Regions from separate parts of the Anaerobacillus alkaliphilus genome, predicted to be linked through region 1. Evidence: riboswitches for the same ligand, from Rfam matches in the RefSeq annotation. Region 1 holds a riboswitch; the other holds the start of a gene.
What was found. A riboswitch is a leader RNA that binds a small molecule or an ion and turns the genes downstream of it on or off. The one in region 1 is predicted to bind thiamine pyrophosphate.

Region 1 (5,390 bases):
GCTAACGTGCCCAAACGGAGTGGGGAGTGAAAGAAAAGGAAACGCAAGAGGTGCTAACGTGCCCAAACGGAGTGGGGAGTGAAGGAAAAGGAAACGCAAGAGGTGCTATCGTGCCCAAACCGAGCGGAGAGTGAAAGAAAAGGAAACGCAAGAAGCGCTAACGTGCCCAAACGAAGTGGAGAGTGAAAGAAAAGGAAACGCAAGAAGCGCTAACGTGCCCAAACGAAGTGGAGAGTGAAAGAAAAGGTAACGTAAGAGGCGCTAACGTGCCCAAACGAAGTGGAGAGTGAAAGAAAAGGTAACGTAAGAGGCGCTAACGTGCCCAAACCGATTGGAGAGTGAAAGAAAAGGTAACGTAAGAGGCGCTATCGTGCCCAAACCGAGCGGGGAGTGAAAGAAAAGGAAACGCAAGAGGTGCTATCGTGCCCAAACGGAGTGGGGAGTGAAAGAAAAGGAAACGCAAGAAGTGCTATCGTGCCCAAACCGAGCAGAGAGTGAAAGAAAAGGTAACGCAAGAAGTGCTATCGTGCCCAAACCGAGCAGAGAGTGAAAGAAAAGGTAACGCAAGAAGCCCTAACGTGCCCGAACCGAGCGGAGAGTGAAGGAAAAGGTTACAGTAGGAGTCTCTACACCATTTTCAATTACCATCTGCAAGAAAATTGGAAGTGTTTTTCATTCTATTCACTAATTGAACGTGATATAGTAGTAATAGAAATTATTTCGGGAAACGAGGTATTTTTTATGAGCAAATTACTCCCTGAAAAGTGGCTAGTTGTCATAGCGGTTTTGTTAGGGACTTTTACTATTATTTTAAACAACAGTATGTTAAACCCAGCGATTCCCTATTTAATGGATGTCTTTGATGCTGATGCTGTTTCTACTGGCTGGGTAATTACTGTTTTTATGGTAACGATGGGAATTACCGTGCCGCTAACTGGTTATTTAGGCGATAAATATGGAAAGAAAAAGCTTTATCTTGCTGGCTTAGTCATTTTTATGATCGGTTCGATTTTAGGATCTTTTTCATGGGATTTAAGCTCGCTTATCTTTTTCCGTGGTATTCAAGGGATTGCAGGAGGAATTATGATGCCTTTATCAATGGCACTTATATTCGAAGTGTTCCCAAGAAATGAGCGAGGTCTTGCAACTGGAATTTGGGGAATTGCTGCAATGATGGCTCCAACGATTGGTCCTACGGTCGGAGGACTTATTATTGAAGCAGGAAGTTGGCAGTGGCTCTTCCTATTCAATGTACCAATTGGCATACTAGGAATTATCATCGGTGCCATGTATCTTAAGAACACAAATAAAGTTAGTGGAATTTCGTTTGATAAGTGGGGGTTTCTAACGGTCACAATTGGTGTGGGAGCGATATTGTATGGTTTAGGGAGAGTATCGGCGTTAGAACATCTAGTTCAACCTCTTAATCTGGTTTTATTTACTCTAGGTATGATCTCCTTACTACTGTTTGTGAAAATTGAAAATCGACATGATCAACCTTTGTTAGATTTATCAATTTTTGAAAATAAGGCATTCACATATAGTGTTTGGATAGGCATTTCTACTTCATTAGGGTTATTTGGAGCAATTTTCCTAATTCCATTATTGATCCAGCATGTGTATGGGTTAGGCCCCGTGATAACTGGGCTGGTTTTTCTACCTTCAGCTCTTTTCACCGGGATTTTTATGACCATTGGTGGAAGGTTACTAGATCGCCATGGTCCGTTATTCGTTGTAACTAGCGGTCTTGTCATTATGGCAGTCTTTACATTAGCTCTAGGATTTACGACCATGGAAACATCGCTCATAACGATCTTTGTTTTAATGGCGCTACGAGGTATTGGGCAAGGTTTCTCAACGATGCCAGCAACGACGGCTGGAATGAATTCCATTCCGGATAGGTTTATTTCTCGGGGATCAGCAATGAACAATGTTTTGCGACAGATGAGTTCTGCCTTAGGAATTGTCTTTATCTCCATTTATTATGAGGTTCGTAGAGTTCAGGTGTTTGCTACTGTAGATACGATGCAGGAAGCTAGTTTACAAGCAATACGAGAAGGGTTTTTTCTTTTAGGCATGATAGCCTTATTGACCATACCTTTGGGTTGGATGTTAGGAAAAGCTAGCAAAAATGAAGAAAGTAAAAAAACAATGACTGCGTAATGTGAGTAAAAAAAGCTTCACTAATGAAGCAATTCAGTATAGAAAATTTATTAAACTGTGTTATGATTAATACAAAGAATATGTATTACAGCTACGGGAGCCTAGAGGACTAGGCTGAGAAGAGGACTATTCCGTCACAGACCGTGTAACCTGATCTGGATCATGCCAGCGGAGGGAAGACTGTCTTGTTAATTGTTATCTTTACATGTCTTTAAGGCCGCATCTGTATGGTGGGGCTTTTTTGTTTTGTTTTCCCTGTTGTACACCGCACATTCCAGACAGAACTGTTGATATGTAAAATTAGGAGGAGAAGAAACAATGGCAAAAGATTTATTAACTATCGGTGGAGTAGAACTTAATAGTCGTTTATTAATCGGTACTGGAAAATTTAATGATGACGCCCTAATCCCAGACGTAATTAACTCTTCACAATCTCAAGTAATTACAGTCGCTATGCGTCGTGTTGATTTTAATACGAACCAAGAAAATATCATGAAATATATCCCAAAAGAGATGATTTTACTACCTAATACATCTGGAGCAAGAACAGCTGAGGAAGCAGTCCGTATTGCAAGACTGGCACGCGCAGCAGGTATGGGAAATTGGATAAAAATTGAGGTTATTTCTGACCAAAAGTACTTACTACCAGATAACTATGAAACAATTAAAGCAACTGAAATTCTAGCTAGTGAGGGCTTTATAGTCCTTCCTTACATGAGCCCAGATTTAATGGTAGCTAAAAAACTTGAAGAAGTTGGCGCTGCAGCTGTAATGCCACTTGGAGCACCAATCGGTACAAACCGTGGCTTAAAAACGAAAGAACTAATCCAAATTTTAATTGAAGAATGTGAAAAACCAGTAATCGTTGATGCAGGTATTGGTAAACCATCACAAGCGTGTGAAGCAATGGAGATGGGAGCAGATGCTGTCTTAGTCAATACCGCAATTGCTACAGCTGGAGATCCAGTGGTTATGGGGCAAGCGTTTAAATCAGCGGTAGAAGCAGGACGCCAAGCATATCTATCAGGAGTTGGTGGAGTTGCCAAACACGCGAGAGCATCATCACCATTGACAGGATTTTTACAGATCTAATTATGAATTAGGAATTTTGAATTATGAATGTTGTTTGCAGAACTACGAAGCATTACAAGCATCAATTCACAATTCAGAATTCAAAATTGACAATTAAAGAAGGGGGTTTTCCCATGAGTTTTTACTACGAATATGAAAAGTTAAAGGAACTACCTTTTGACGATATATTTCAAGGTATTACAGAAACAGATGTTAAGCGAGTCCTACAAAAACAAAGAATGAATACAGAAGACTTATTAGTTTTGCTCTCTCCAGCAGCGGAAAATCTACTTGAGGAAATGGCCCAAAAAGCGCATGAGCTAACAGTCCAACATTTTGGAAGAACAATTTTACTATTCAACCCTATTTATATTGCTGACCACTGTGTCAACGTTTGTACGTATTGTAGTTTTAGTGTTACAAACCAATTTGAACGTAAGAAGCTATCACTTGAACAAATTGAAATTGAAGCAAAGGCACTAGCGGATCAAGGGTTAAAACATATATTAGTGTTAACAGGTGAGTCAAAAACACATACACCAGTTTCGTATATAGCTGAAGCTGTAAAGGTATTGAAAAAATACTTTTCATCAGTGGCAATTGAAATTAATCCGTTAGATACTGAGGAATACAAACTATTAGCCGATGCAGGTGTTGATGGGCTAACTGTCTACCAAGAAGTATATAATGAAGAAATTTATAAATCAGTTCATGTAAAGGGACCAAAGCGTGATTATCGCTACCGCATGGATACTCCTGAACGTGGCTGTGAAGCTGGAATTCGTCAAATTAATGTTGGGGCATTATTAGGGTTAGACGAGTGGCGTAGAGAAGCGTATTTTGCAGCTATGCATGCTCACTACCTTCAATCAAAGTATTTAGACGCCGAAATTAGTTTATCGTTACCGAGAATTCGCCCACATTTAGGTGATTATCAGCCGAAATCAATCGTTGAAGATCGTCATCTCGTTCAAGCAATTACGGCGTTCCGTTTATTTTTACCGCGCTCAGGGATTACACTATCAACAAGAGAACCAGAATACTTACGTGATAATCTTATCTACTTAGGTGTAACAAAAATGTCAGCTGGCGCAAAAACTGAAGTAGGCGGATACTCTCAGTGTGAGACAGGTACAGCACAATTTCAGATTTCAGATGAACGTTCCCTTGTAGAAATTCAAAAAATGATTAGGGAAAAAGGATATCAACCAGTGTTGAAGGATTGGGAGCTGTTAGTTTAAAAAGCAAAAAGCTTGAGGGAAAAATCCTCAAGCTTTACTTTTTCTCTACTTTTGGTTTAAAAGTGAAATATCTTACTGCAACTAGAAGGTCATAAGCGGCAATGGCCATTAACACAATCGTGAACAAATCCCATTCACCGGTACGACCACGTTGTTGAATTGCAAAATAAACGAAGCTTATAGCCATAAAGAGATACACAATACCCCAAAATAATGGTGATTTCATCTAGAATAGTCCTCCAATAAACCCTTGCATTTCGTCTAACTTTCTTTGTAACTCCATTAAACGTTCACCAAAAACAACCTGAACGAGCATAACGAAGCTATTTAGAGCAACGTGTGCCATTATAGGCACGATAATTCGTTTTGTTTTTACATATAAAAAGGCAAAAACGATGCCCATAAACGTATAAACGAGAAGGTGCTCAAAGTCCATATGAACAGCAGCGAAAATAACAGAACTTATAATGGCAGCAATCCAGAAGTTAAAACGTTTGTATAGACTACCGAAGATAATCATCCTAAAAATAATTTCTTCTAAGATTGGTCCAATCACAGCAACTACTAAGATAAGGGCTGGTGTTGCCTTGGCTAACTCAACAATCATTTCTGTATTTTCCGAGCCAGGTTCAATCCCGAACACCGACATTTCAATAAGAACCGCTATGTATTGTGCCATAAACGCCATAAAGATACCGGCGATTGACCAAACGATGGCGTCACTCTTCGAACTACGTTCTGTACTCAAATGTCGGTTACTCATATCTTGTCTTAATAACAGTAAAATAATGATAAATCCTACAGAAAAACTAAATAACGTCCATACCCCAGGAATTTGTTCTCTCTCAAAGCCCAGTATCATTAATATTGGTACTCCAATAAAAGCTGATATCTGCATTAAAATGTAAGTTAGAA
Region 2 (5,390 bases), on a different contig from region 1:
AATCGTACTTTTCCCTGAGCCACTTGGCCCAATAATACTGACAAACTCACCTTCGTTCACAAGAAAGCTTAGGCCTTCTAAGATAGCCTTTTCCCCGTGGTGATAAGAGAATGAAACATCCTCAAATTCCAAAGAAAATTTACTCATTTGTTGGCCACATCGCTTGATTGTAAGCCATATCCCAAAACATATACTCAAATCTCGTCGTGTTAAGGAAAATTTCTTCTAATTTCTTTAGTTCTTTTTCAGGTAAGCCCAATGTAAGCTCATCTAGAAGTTCGATGCACCAAATAGCTAATTGGCCAAACTCTTCAGAGCTATACATATTGATCCACTCACCATAAAATTCATGATCACTTGCTCCAGGAATTTTGCTTAATTCCTTGCCAATTTCCCAGTAGCTCCACATACACGGGAGTAAAGCCGCAACAAGGTCTGCCAACGTTCCATTTTGCCCTACATGCAACATATAGTGACTATAAGCCAATGTGGTTGGTGACGGGCTTGCGTTTTCTAGCTCTTCTTCAGAAATATCGAATTTTACCGCATATTCACGGTGTAGTGACATTTCTTCGTTTAATGTAGAATTTAATAAACTAGCAAAACGCCCCATCGTTTTTACGTCACTTGCTTTCATTGCCCCAAGTGCAAATAATTTAGCATAATCAATTAAATATAAGTAATCTTGAATCATATAAAATCTAAACTTTTCTTTATCAAGAGTTCCAGCACCCATTTCTTGGACAAATGGATGGTTGTGATTGGCTTGCCAAATCGGCTGTAATTCCTGGTATAAACGTTCACTAAATTTCATTTTGTAGACAACTCCTTATTTTTTTGAATGGGTCCAATTGTAAATAAACTGAGTCATTACTTTTGTAAATTTAACTAACTGATCAATGGATACTTGTTCATTTACCGAATGAGCATACTGAAGTGTGCCAGGACCATAAATAGCAGTAGGAATTCCTGCATCCCCTAGCCACCCCCCATCAGTAACCGTTGGTGAAACATCGATCACTGCCTTTGTTCCAGATACTTCTGTATGTGTACGAGCTAACAACTGAACGGCTTCATGACTTGGATCCACTTCTAACGAAGGAAAAATCTCACCACGATCTTCAATCATTGATGTACCACCCCAAGTAAATATAGGCGGATTTTCTTTTAGCCAAGGATCACTATTGGCAACACTTACGATATGGTCCTCAATTTCCTTTGCCACTTGTTCGTATGTTTCATTTGGATAATAATGAACGGTAATCCACAAACGACATTCATCAGCGATAAAGGCAGCGTGCCTGCCACCTTCAATTACAGCTGGGTTGATCGTGTTTGTTCCAGGCAAGAAGCCTTCATAGCTTTTGGTAACCGCCCAATGTCGTTCAAGATCTTGTAGCCCAGCAATGATCTTCACCATTTTTTCTATCGCACTTGCTCCAAACAAGTTGCCACCTGCATGGATCATATTTCTTCTGGTGGCATCATGGAAGGTTTGTTTACTTTTGACAGTAATCCAGCCCGTAATAACACCACCTTGACCTTGAATATGTAAATCGCTCGTATCAACGACAACCGCAAAGTCTGCTTTGTAGCCTCTTTGACAACATTGTAATGTTCCAGCTTCGCCCACCTCTTCACCGATTACCGATTGAAAAATGATGTCACCTGGAAAGTCAATCCCTGCTTCTCTTAATAATTTTAAAGCAAAAAGAGCTCCAGCCAATCCACCTTTCATATCAGCAGCACCACGACCAATGATTACACCATCTCTTACGACAGGTGTAAATGGGTCTTTCTCCCATTCTTCATCTTCGTTTACTTCTGCTACATCAATATGTCCATTTACAATTAAACTCTTGTAATAATCAGAAGCTTTCCCTTTTAACGTCCCAACTACGTTTGGATCGTTTGGGTAAACATCCCACATATCAATGTCAAACCCTAAGCGGTTTAAGTAACTTGCTACAAAATCTTGAGCTTCCCTCGTATTTCTAGCAGGAGGTGCTGGTGTTTCAAAAGCTATCAGTGTCTTCACCAATTCAATTAACTCATCTTTCCGGTCTTCCATTTGTTCTAAAACGAATGAAAGTCTCTCTTCCATTATTTTACCTCCAATATAAAAAACCACTTCCTAGAAAAGAAGTGGTTTGGATAGACCAAGACATTAATAATTGTAGTAATTACTAAAGTTCTGCACTTCTTCCCTACGCTAGTATGACCTAGATCAGGTAATAAGGGTCAAGACGATCGTCTCTCTCAGCTTTCTAGCACCCCTAGAGTGATTCTTATGAAATTTATGTTAAAGAACTATTACTATTTATTTCTATCATACTATCGTGTGAATTACAACAAAGTTTTACCATAACAGTGATTAAGATAGCCTAACGCTTCTATAAAACTTATTCTTTTGCTGAATTTAATCGACGTTGGAAGTAAATAAAAATTGGAAGAGGAATGATAATCCAACCAAAGCTCTTTACTAAGCTATTTTTTGATCTCTCCATAGCAGTGGCACGATGTGACTGAACTGCTGCTTCATAATTAGCTCTTAACTCTGCTTCAGTTAGCTTTTCAGTAGTATCACCAACTGGCTTTTCTCCACCCCAACGACTATATTCCTCAAATGACTGATAGAATGGCGGTGGCGCAACCATGTCAGCTAGTGCCATAAACGCCGCAACACTTCCCCCAATTGTCATCATTAGAGTAGCAAACAGTACTAAATAAATATACACATTCTTGATCATGTCTTCTCCCCCATTTGTTTTACTTTTAACACCTGCCGCGGCAAGTAAGAAGAAAAAAACAATAAGGATTACGCCAATAAATAATACGATCGAAATCATCAAAATCTCCCCTTTGGCATTGGTGTTTATCATTTATTTAGTCGTTCATTGCTTAGAATAGTTACGCTCGCAAAAAAATTAGCTTAAGGCATAAGCTGTCCTCTAGAGGCTACATAGAGGGCATACCATTCTTCTCGAGACATCTGTTCTGCTTGTCTTACAGCATCTTCACATTTCTGAATTCGATCTACATTTGCCGTACCAATAACAGGTTGTATCATCGCAGGATGTCTCATCAACCAACCTAGGACAATTGCTTCTAGAGTGGTTTCTTTCTTTTTGGCCATCTCTTCTACTAGTTGCTTTGTTTTTACGTATGCTTCTGATGGTTGTGCTACTTCCACACCCGTATATATCCCTTTTGCTAAGGGACTCCATGCTTGGAGTTGAACATTTTCTAAACGACAATACTCTATAATACCATCCGCAAAATTAACATTCGTTCCAGCTGCCTGATTTACCAGCACTCCCGCTTCTAGCCAATCTAATTTTTGTAAATTCATCTCTAATTGATTGACGACAAGCGGTGTTGAACAATCATTTTGTAAAAGTTTCAATTGAGCTACATTCATATTAGAAACACCAAAATGATTTACTTTTCCTGCTTTTACTAATAAATCAAAAGCTTCTGCGACCTCTTCTGGCTCCATTAATGGATCGGGTCGGTGTAAAAGCAAGATATCTAATTGCTCAATACCTAATCTAGTTAAAATCCCATCGACAGATTCGACAATATATTCTTTTGAAAAATCATATCTATTTGGTATCTCGCCTTCCGGAAAGCGAATTCCACATTTTGATTGAATGACCATCTGATCTCTAAGCTCTGGACGACGTTTTAGAACTTCACCAAAAACTTTTTCTGCTTTGCCAAATGTATAAATATCAGCATGATCAAACATTGTGATTCCTATTGATAACGCAGCATCTATCGCACGTTCTGCACTCAGGATATCTTCCTCACTAACAGGAGTTTGGTTCCAGCCCCCACCTAAGCCCATGCAACCAAATACGAGTCTACTTGTTGAAATTTGACGTTGTTGTAATGGCATATACTTCATTATTTCATCTCCTAAAAAAAAGTACTCTAAACATTAATTATACATGTTTTCTTAACCACATACTATTTTTTACCATGTTGAGGAAATTCATGAAACACTCTTTTCCTACTCATACTACTTCTAGGAGGTAGATTGATGATTAAATATGGTTGTTTTGCTCTTATGTTACTATTTGTACAAACTTTAAATATATCTGACAACGTATTATTAACCTTAGAAGGAGAATCAATTGGCAGTGTCAATCGTCTTGAGTTTCAATCTATGATTGGAAAATCAATCTTAGACGTTGATAAAGTTGAGGACTTTCTTGAGAAACTCGATCAACAAATTAAAAAAGAACCACAAAACGCAAGAATTGATCAATACGGAACTATCGTTGAGGAAGAATTAGGTTATAAACTAGATCGTCAAAAATTTTCCGAATCCTTTTATACATACTATTATGGACGGGGTCCAATGACAATTGAATTACCTACAACCCCTATATACCCTAAAGTAGATAGTGAGTTACTCGGAAATATTCGAGTAAAACAGATTGGACACTACACAACATATTTTAACCGTCGTAAAAAAGGAAGAGTCCAAAACATTACGCTAGCTGCAGAAGCTATCAATAATCACGTCGTTTTTCCTGGAGAAAGTTTTTCATTTAATCAGGTTGTTGGTCAACGTACCTTTGAAAAAGGGTATTTACCAGCACCAGTCATTATAAAAGGACGTGTATATCGAGACTTCGGCGGTGGGATTTGCCAGGTTTCATCTACGTTATTTAACGCAGTTGACCGGGCAGGAGTTCAAATTTTACAACGGTATTCTCACAGTAAACGAGTTCCTTACGTACCACCAGGACGGGACGCACAAGTTAGTTGGTACGGAGCTGACTTTAGATTCAAGAACATTCACAATCAACCGATCCTTATCCAAGCCAAGGTGTACGGAGGGGCTTTAAGTATTGCAATTTATTCCTCGGAGGTTATTGAAATAAAGACTAGAGATGTCCCTAATGCTCCAGAGGAAATTCTTCTTTAGCAAAAAGGCAACGAGGACCTCTCGTTGCCTTTTCACTAATTCACTGCTACTTGACGCTTTGTATCCCCACGTTTTTCTTTAATAGAAATAACCCCAAACAAACCAATCATCGAGAAAATTACTGGAATGAAAAAACCGTAGAAGTATCCATCACCTAAACTACCTGATGAAACCATAAAATGATCTAATATTCTTCCGAAAATGCTAGGCAACAATACGGCGCTCAGAAACCCACCCGTATTAGCAAATCCGGAGACAATACCAGATTCCATGATCGGAAATGATTGTCGGACGACAGCAAACGTAAGGGCACTAGCCCCAAATCCAAAGCCAATGATAAAGAAAAGTAAAATTAATAAATAAAATGGTGGATTTCCATTAAATAAAAGAAACGAAAACCAACTCATAAAAATAACGATATGGACAACCACATAAGGCCGTTTAATTGTTT

Region 2: it holds a riboswitch for thiamine pyrophosphate, as region 1 does, so the genes downstream of both, DS745_RS24095 (acetylornithine deacetylase) here and DS745_RS10300 (thiazole synthase) in region 1, are expected to answer to the same signal.

What each region holds. Positions count from the first base shown of each region.
Region 1 covers NZ_QOUX01000033.1:17,645-23,034, forward strand. Annotated here, with positions in the region: gene DS745_RS10295 (MDR family MFS transporter) at 742-2,163, shown strand; TPP riboswitch at 2,247-2,358, shown strand; gene DS745_RS10300 (thiazole synthase) at 2,482-3,255, shown strand; gene thiH (2-iminoacetate synthase ThiH) at 3,369-4,475, shown strand; gene DS745_RS10310 (YdiK family protein) at 4,510-4,701, opposite strand; gene DS745_RS10315 (CPBP family intramembrane glutamic endopeptidase) at 4,702-5,390, opposite strand, start outside.
Region 2 covers NZ_QOUX01000050.1:46,327-51,716, forward strand. Annotated here, with positions in the region: gene DS745_RS24085 (ABC transporter ATP-binding protein) at 1-147, opposite strand, end outside; gene tenA (thiaminase II) at 140-814, opposite strand; gene DS745_RS24095 (acetylornithine deacetylase) at 830-2,104, opposite strand; TPP riboswitch at 2,188-2,288, opposite strand; gene DS745_RS24100 (hypothetical protein) at 2,403-2,849, opposite strand; gene DS745_RS24105 (aldo/keto reductase) at 2,933-3,910, opposite strand; gene DS745_RS24110 (VanW family protein) at 4,046-4,939, shown strand; gene DS745_RS24115 (MFS transporter) at 4,975-5,390, opposite strand, start outside.